DNA from 2 places in the Kluyvera sp. CRP genome. Region 1 is predicted to be linked to the other one. Evidence: predicted binding sites of a transcription regulator. Region 1 holds the regulator's gene; the other holds the start of a gene.
What was found. The regulator sigma-54, encoded in region 1, starts transcription at its own class of promoters, with help from an activator protein. The targets are predictions, from matches to a motif close to GTTGGCACANNTTTCGCTNT.
Positions count from the first base shown of each region.

Region 2: glnA (glutamate--ammonia ligase) is a predicted target of sigma-54. The motif match lies at 1,878-1,897, and genes of this name have one in related genera.

Region 1 covers NZ_CP082841.1:1,683,070-1,687,282, forward strand. Annotated here, with positions in the region: gene npr (PTS phosphocarrier protein NPr) at 1-17, opposite strand, end outside; gene rapZ (RNase adapter RapZ) at 14-868, opposite strand; gene ptsN (PTS IIA-like nitrogen regulatory protein PtsN) at 902-1,390, opposite strand; gene hpf (ribosome hibernation promoting factor) at 1,446-1,733, opposite strand; gene rpoN (RNA polymerase factor sigma-54) at 1,756-3,189, opposite strand; gene lptB (LPS export ABC transporter ATP-binding protein) at 3,235-3,960, opposite strand; gene lptA (lipopolysaccharide ABC transporter substrate-binding protein LptA) at 3,967-4,213, opposite strand, start outside.
Region 2 covers NZ_CP082841.1:1,064,157-1,068,369, reverse strand. Annotated here, with positions in the region: gene glnL (nitrogen regulation protein NR(II)) at 1-169, opposite strand, end outside; gene glnA (glutamate--ammonia ligase) at 376-1,785, opposite strand; gene typA (ribosome-dependent GTPase TypA) at 2,169-3,992, shown strand; gene yihX (glucose-1-phosphatase) at 4,125-4,213, shown strand, end outside.

The sequences.
Region 1 (4,213 bases):
GTCTGCTTTACGGTCATGATTTGCGTTTTTCCAGCGTCCGATGACGAGATTGCACGTTCTTACCGCGCGAGCGGAAGTAGTCAGCCAGCTGTTCGGCAACATAGACCGAACGGTGCTTACCGCCGGTACAGCCAATCGCAACCGTCAGATAGCTACGGTTGTTGGTTTCCAGCATAGGTAACCATAGCTCAAGATAGCTGCGGGTCTGGTAAATAAAGTTGTGAACTTCTGTGTGCCTGTCGAGGAACGCGGCAACCGGTTTGTCGAGGCCGGTCATTGGGCGCAGTTTCGGATCCCAGTGCGGGTTTGGCAGGAAGCGCACGTCAAAGACGTAGTCGGCGTCGATAGGAATGCCGTGCTTGAAGCCGAAAGATTCGAACACCATCGTTAGCTCGCGCTCGCGTTTGCCCAGCAGACGGGTGCGCAGCATTTCTGCCAGCTCGTGAACAGACATCTCGGAGGTGTCGACAATCAGGTCGGCGCGAGAGCGCAGCGGCTCCAGCAGGTTGCTCTCTTCATCAATCGCGCTTTCCAGCGACAGATTCTTGCTGGAGAGCGGGTGCAGACGGCGAGTGTCGCTGTAGCGACGAATCAGCGTGTTGCGGTCGGCGTCGAGGAACAGCAGCTGCGGGGAAAAGTTCTCCGGCAGGTTTTCCATTGCCCGTTCGAAGATTTCCGGGGTTTCAGGCATGTTACGCACGTCGATGCTCACGGCCGCCGAGATTTCGCGGTCGGCCAGCGTCTTTGCCAGCTCTGGCAGCAACACTACCGGCAGGTTATCAACGCAGTAGAAGCCCATATCTTCCAGCGCCCTCAGGGCCACTGATTTTCCCGAGCCAGAGCGGCCGCTGACGATCATCAGTACCATGTACCGTTTCTCCTCAGTACGATGTGATGTCCATTACGCATCATCGTGGGTTTCCGTATCGGTGATGATTTGATACAGCTCTTCGTCGCTCTGCGCGGCGCGCAAGCGGCGGCAAATGGTTTTATCTGCCAGACGTTTTGCCACCAGGGAAAGCGTATGCAGATGGGTTTTAGTCTGGTCGGCCGGCACCAGCAACGCAAAGAGTAAATCGACTGGCTGGTTGTCGATAGCGTCGAAGGCGATTGGCGTTTCGAGTTGCACGAACACACCGACCGCACGCAGCGTATCTTCTTCGAGCTTGCCGTGAGGAATGGCGATGCCGTTGCCGATGCCGGTACTGCCCATTTTTTCACGGGTCAGAATGGCTTCGAACACCACCTGCGGCGGCAGGCTAAGCTGTTTCGCCGCCAGCTCGCTGATGATTTCCAGCGCACGTTTTTTACTCTGACAGTGCACAGCACTGCGGGTACATTCCTGGTTAAGGACATTGCTCAGTTGTAGAGCCGAATCGTTATTTGTCATAATTTCACCTAAGCATCGCCCGATATGCAGGCATATCGGGCGATCGCTCGGACAATCAATGTTGTTTTAGTTTATCTTTGTGCTTGGTTAACTGTCTCGCCAGTTTATCGATCAAACCGTCGATGGCGGCATACATATCCTGCCCTTCCGCGCTGGCATGAAGTTCGCCGCCGTTCACGTGCAATGTCGCATCCGAGATGTGCGTCAGTTTCTCCACCTTTAACACAATATGGACCTGATTGATCCTCTCGAAATACTGCTCCAGCTTGCTGAATTTCGTGGTCACGAATTCGCGCATCGGCTCGGTGATCTCGACGTTGTGTCCAGTGATGTTGAGCTGCATAGTGTCTTCCTTATCAGTTGTGTCAGACCAGCTGTTTACGCTGGTTAGACGGCGGAATGGATAAAGACTCTCGGTACTTTGCAACGGTGCGCCTTGCCACCATGATACCCTGTTCAGAGAGCATGGTGGTCAGCTTACTGTCGCTCAGTGGTTTCGCGGGATTCTCCGCGGCAATCAATTTCTTAACCAGCGCCCGAATGGCCGTGGACGAGGCTTCGCCGCCGCCCTCGGTGCTGACGTGGCTGGAGAAGAAATATTTAAGCTCGAAAATGCCCCGTGGGCTATGCAAATACTTCTGCGTGGTAACACGCGAAATGGTGGACTCGTGCATCTCGACGGTCTGGGCGATGTCAGCCAGCACCATCGGTTTCATGTACTCTTCGCCAAGGTCGAAAAAGGCCTGCTGTTGCTCGACGATGCAGCGGCTGACGCGCAGCAGCGTATCGTTGCGGCTCTCAAGACTCTTGATCAGCCATTTGGCTTCCTGCAGGTTGCTGCGGATAAACTGGCTGTCGGCGTCGTTGCGGGCGTTGTTGCACATGCCCGCGTAATGCTGGTTAATCTGCAGACGCGGAATGCTGTCGGCGTTCAGCTCGACCACCCAGCGATCGTTGACCTTGCGCACCAGTACGTCCGGAATCACATACTCCGGTTCACCGGTCTGGATCGATTGGCCCGGGCGCGGATCCAGCGACTGGATCAGATCGACCGCTTCTTTCAGTACGTCTTCTTTCAGGCGGGTGACCCGCATCAGCGAGCGGAAATCGTGGTTAGCGAGCAGATCGAGATGATCGCTGATAATCAGGCGCGCTTCATCCAGACGCGGCGTGTCTGCTGAAAATTGTGACAGCTGGATCAGCAGACAATCGCGGAGATCTTTGGCGGCTACGCCGACCGGATCGAAACGCTGGATGCGTTTAAGTACCGCCTCCACTTCGTCCAGGCCAATTTCGTCGTCGCCGATGCTTTCGCGGATATCTTCGACGGTGACGGTGAGGTAGCCGGTGTCATCCACCGCGTCGACGATCGACGTGGCGATCGCCCGGTCGGTATCGGTAAACGGCGTTAACTCTACCTGCCACATCAGGTAATCCTGAAGTGACTGGGTGGTTTCACCCTGATAAACCGGCAGTTCGTCGTCCTGATAGTCCGCCCCGGTACCGGAAGGAGTTCCGGCGGTGTAGATTTCGTCCCAGCTGGCGTCAAGTGGCAGCTCTTCGGGCATGTCCGGCTTTTCCAGCGCGTCTACGCTGTCCAGCGTTTCGTTATCGACGGTTTCCTGAGTCTCTACTTCATCGTGAAGATCGGTTTGCTCGAGCAGGGGATTGCTCTCCAGCGCCTGCTGGAGTTCCTGCTGAAGTTCCAGCGTAGACAATTGCAACAGACGAATGGCCTGCTGTAACTGGGGCGTCATGGCAAGCTGTTGGCTGAGCCTTAATTGCAAACCTTGCTTCATGTTCAGAACGAATATCTCCCGCTAACGTCGATAACCACTACCCTATCAGAGTCTGAAGTCTTCCCCAAGATACACGCGTTTAACATGTTCGTCTTCCAGGATCTCCTGCGGTGTCCCGTGGGCGATCAGATGCCCCTGGCTGACGATGTAAGCGCGTTCGCACACTGCCAGCGTTTCACGGACGTTATGGTCGGTAATCAGTACCCCAAGGCCGCTGTCGCGCAGGTGTTCGATGATGCGTTTGATGTCGATAACGGAGATCGGGTCAACGCCGGCAAACGGTTCATCCAGCAGGATAAACTTCGGGTTTGCCGCCAGCGCGCGGGCGATTTCAACGCGGCGGCGTTCACCACCGGAAAGCGCCTGGCCCAGACTGTCGCGCAGATGTTCGATGTGGAACTCTTCCATCAGCTCTTTGGCGCGGTCTTCTCGCTGCTCATTACTGAGATCGTCGCGGATCTGCAGCACCGCCATCAGGTTATCGTAGACGCTCAGACGACGGAAAATCGACGCTTCCTGCGGCAGATAGCCGATACCGCGGCGGGCACGAGCGTGCAGTGGCAGCAGGCTGATGTCTTCGTCATCAATGATGATATTGCCCGCATCGCGCGGCACGATGCCGACCACCATGTAGAAGGTGGTGGTTTTACCCGCGCCGTTCGGCCCAAGCAGGCCCACAATCTCACCGGAGTTGACGGTCAGACTGACATCTTCCACGACGCGGCGGCCTTTGTAGGCCTTCGCCAGATTTTTTGCAGTTAATGTCGCCATAACGAATTAGTTACTCTTCTTCTGTGCCGGAGCCTGGTCCTTGGATTTGTCCTGTAGCTGGGACGGAACCAGAACGGTGGTGACGCGTTTGCCTTTGTCGCTAAACGCCTGCATTTTCTGCTCTTTCACCAGGTAGGTGATTTTGTCGCCCTTGATGTTGCTGTCCAGCTGTTCAAGGTAAGCATTGCCGGTCAGCACCACGAAATCATTTGCCAGCTCATAGTGCATCTTCGACGCGCGACCTTTCACCGGC
Region 2 (4,213 bases), 620 kb from region 1:
TCAGAAGCTCGGGAAGCGGCGTGCCGAAAAGTTTACGCGCGCTCTGCGCCAACAGCTGCTGTGCCGCAGGGTTTGCGTAGTGAACGGCCAGATCGTCATCGACCAGTAAAATGCTGTTGATTAACGAGTTAAGGATCTGCCCAGCATCGGGCAGCGCGCCTGTTGCCATTTAGCAGTCTCCTGAAAAGGCTTGCACTGTTTTAGTGCAGTATAGCTTTTTACGGATAAAAAGCGCGGGAAATCAGGTTGTTGGTGGAGAAAAAAGCCCATCCTGAGATGGGCTGAAAGTTTCCACGGCAACTCAATTCCCGATTATCGCGCCAGCACCCATCGGCAATGACGCGACATCATCGGGAAAGTACAACTCAAAACGTATTAGACGCTGTAGTACAGCTCGAACTCTACCGGGTGCGGAGTCATGCGTACGCGGTCGTTCTCTTCGGTGCGCAGCGCGATGTAAGCATCGATAGCTTCATCAGTGAATACGCCACCTGCAGTCAGGAACTCGCGGTCTGCATCCAGTGCGTTCAGTGCTTCTTCCAGAGAGCCAGCAACCTGTGGGATCTCTTTCGCTTCTTCCGGCGGCAGGTCGTACAGGTTTTTGTCCATCGCTTCGCCCGGGTGGATCTTGTTCTTGATACCGTCAAGACCAGCCATCAGCAGTGCAGCGAAGCACAGGTACGGGTTAGCTGCCGGGTCCGGGAAGCGAACTTCGATACGACGCGCTTTCGGAGAAGCAACAACCGGAATACGGATGGAGGCAGAACGGTTACGGGCAGAGTAAGCCAGCATAACCGGCGCTTCGTAACCCGGGACCAGACGCTTGTAGGAGTTGGTGGTCGGGTTAGCCAGGGCGTTGATCGCTTTAGCGTGTTTGATAACGCCGCCGATGTAGTACAGCGCCTGCTCAGACAGACCCGCATATTTGTCACCGGAGAACAGGTTTACGCCGTTCTTGGACAGGGACATGTGGCAGTGCATACCGGAACCGTTATCGCCAAACATCGGTTTTGGCATAAAGGTCGCGGTTTTACCGAAGCGGTGAGCAACGTTGTGCACCACATATTTGTAGATCTGAATTTCGTCCGCTTTTTTGGTCATGGTGTTGAAGCGGGTTGCAATTTCGTTCTGGCCAGCGGTTGCCACTTCGTGGTGGTGCGCTTCAACGACCAGACCCATTTCTTCCATGATCAGACACATGGTAGAACGGATGTCCTGAGAAGAATCTACCGGAGGAACCGGGAAGTAACCGCCTTTCACGCCAGGACGGTGACCTTTGTTACCACCTTCGTATTTGGTGGAAGAGTTCCATGCGCCTTCGATGTCATCGATAGCGACGTGGGAACCGGAGATGGACGCGCCGAAACGGATGTCGTCAAACAGGAAGAATTCTGGCTCTGGCCCGAACAGAACGGTGTCTGCGATGCCGGTCGCGCGCAGGTACTCTTCAGCGCGTTTAGCGATGGAGCGCGGGTCACGGTCGTAGCCCTGCAGGGTGCCTGGTTCCAGGATGTCACAACGAATAATCAGGGTAGACTCTTCAAAGAACGGGTCGATGAGAGCGGTAGATGCGTCCGGCATCAGAACCATGTCAGATTCGTTAATGCCTTTCCAGCCGCCGATAGAGGAGCCGTCAAACATTTTGCCTTCTTCGAAGAATTCGGCATTCACCTGATGGGCAGGAATCGTGACGTGCTGTTCTTTACCTTTAGTATCGGTGAAGCGCAGATCGACAAACTTCACTTCATGTTCATTCAGCATCGTCAAAACGTGTTCAGCGGACATACTTTACATCTCCCGGATTTGTCATTGTCGTCGTCGTGGTAACGAGGTCTTCTATCACTGCTTAAAAATGGCGTTGTTGCCGTGAAAAATATAAAGCGAAATCTGTGCCAACTTTTAAATCACCCCCAAAAGGCGCTATCATGCGCACCATAGTGCAAAAGGGCTGCACCATGATAGCCGTTTTGCACCATTATAGTGCTTACACGCGAGCGTTGAGCACCATATTGGTGCAAATTGTGATTAGGTGCCCTTTTTATGCTCCGTGAAAGCGATCACAAAGAAACTCTGCGATACTTGTTTGCGGAGGATCTCTGTGATCCTGTTTTGTAGTGCGATTAATCCGTGTACAATAACGCGCTATTTCTAATGCCCGAGGCAAAGTTGTGATCGAAAATTTGCGTAACATCGCCATCATTGCTCACGTTGACCATGGTAAAACTACCCTGGTTGATAAGCTGCTGCAGCAATCCGGTACGTTCGACGAGCGTGCTGAAACTCAAGAGCGTGTGATGGACTCCAACGATTTGGAGAAAGAGCGTGGGATTACCATCCTCGCAAAAAACACCGCTATCAAATGGAATGACTACCGTATCAACATCGTTGATACCCCGGGGCACGCCGACTTCGGTGGTGAAGTTGAGCGCGTTATGTCCATGGTTGACTCCGTGCTGCTGGTAGTTGATGCCTTTGATGGCCCGATGCCGCAAACGCGCTTCGTGACCAAAAAAGCATTTGCTCACGGCCTGAAGCCAATTGTTGTCATCAACAAGGTTGACCGTCCGGGCGCGCGTCCTGATTGGGTTGTTGACCAGGTCTTCGACCTGTTCGTTAACCTCGACGCGACCGACGAGCAGCTGGACTTCCCGATCATCTACGCTTCGGCGCTGAACGGTATCGCGGGTCTGGATCACGAAGACATGGCTGAAGACATGACCCCGCTGTATCAGGCGATTGTTGACCATGTACCGGCGCCGGACGTAGACCTTGATGGTCCGCTGCAGATGCAGATCTCCCAGCTGGACTACAACAACTACGTTGGCGTTATCGGTATCGGCCGCATCAAACGCGGTAAAGTGAAACCGAACCAGCAGATCACTATCATCGATAGCGAAGGCAAAACCCGTAACGGTAAAGTCGGTAAAGTGCTGACTCACCTGGGTCTGGAACGTATCGACAGCACCCTCGCGGAAGCGGGCGACATCATCGCCATCACCGGTCTGGGCGAGCTGAACATCTCCGACACCATCTGCGATCCACAGAACGTCGAAGCGCTGCCGGCACTGTCCGTCGATGAACCGACCGTTTCTATGTTCTTCTGCGTTAACACCTCTCCGTTCTGTGGCAAAGAAGGTAAATTCGTTACCTCTCGTCAGATCCTTGACCGCCTGAACAAAGAGCTGGTGCACAACGTAGCGCTGCGCGTTGAAGAAACCGCTGACGCCGATGCGTTCCGCGTTTCTGGCCGTGGTGAACTGCACCTGTCCGTTCTGATTGAAAACATGCGTCGTGAAGGTTTCGAACTGGCGGTATCCCGTCCGAAAGTTATCTTCCGCGAAATCGATGGCCGCAAACAAGAGCCATACGAGAACGTAACGCTGGACGTCGAAGAGCAGCACCAGGGTTCTGTCATGCAGGCACTGGGCGAGCGTAAAGGCGACCTGAAAAACATGAATCCAGACGGTAAAGGCCGCGTACGTCTCGACTACGTGATCCCAAGCCGTGGTCTGATCGGCTTCCGTTCAGAATTCATGACCATGACTTCCGGTACCGGTCTGCTGTACTCCACCTTCAGCCACTATGACGATATCCGTCAGGGCGAAGTGGGCCAGCGTCAGAACGGCGTACTGATCTCCAACGGCCAGGGTAAAGCAGTTGCGTTCGCACTGTTCAGCCTGCAGGATCGCGGTAAGCTGTTCCTGGGCCACGGCGCAGAAGTTTACGAAGGCCAGATCATCGGTATTCACAGCCGTTCTAACGACCTGACCGTAAACTGCCTGACCGGTAAGAAACTGACCAACATGCGTGCATCCGGTACGGATGAAGCGGTTGTTCTGGTTCCGCCTATCCGCATGACTCTGGAGCAAGCTCTGGAATTCATCGATGATGACGAACTGGTCGAAGTGACTCCGCAGTCTATTCGTATCCGTAAACGTCACCTGACGGAAAACGACCGTCGTCGCGCAATGCGCGGTGCGAAAGAAGAGTAATCTTCTTTTTTCCGTGACCAAAACCCTGCCTTATGGCGGGGTTTTTCTTTTTCTGATAGCGCGCTTTTGTTCATGGTCAAACCCCGCCTTTCCCGCTACAGTAAAAATTCCACGGCGTGAACGGAGGCAAAAATGCTCTATATCTTTGATTTAGGTAATGTGATTGTCGACATTGATTTCAACCGTGTTCTGGGAACGTGGAGCGACCTTGCCCGTGTGCC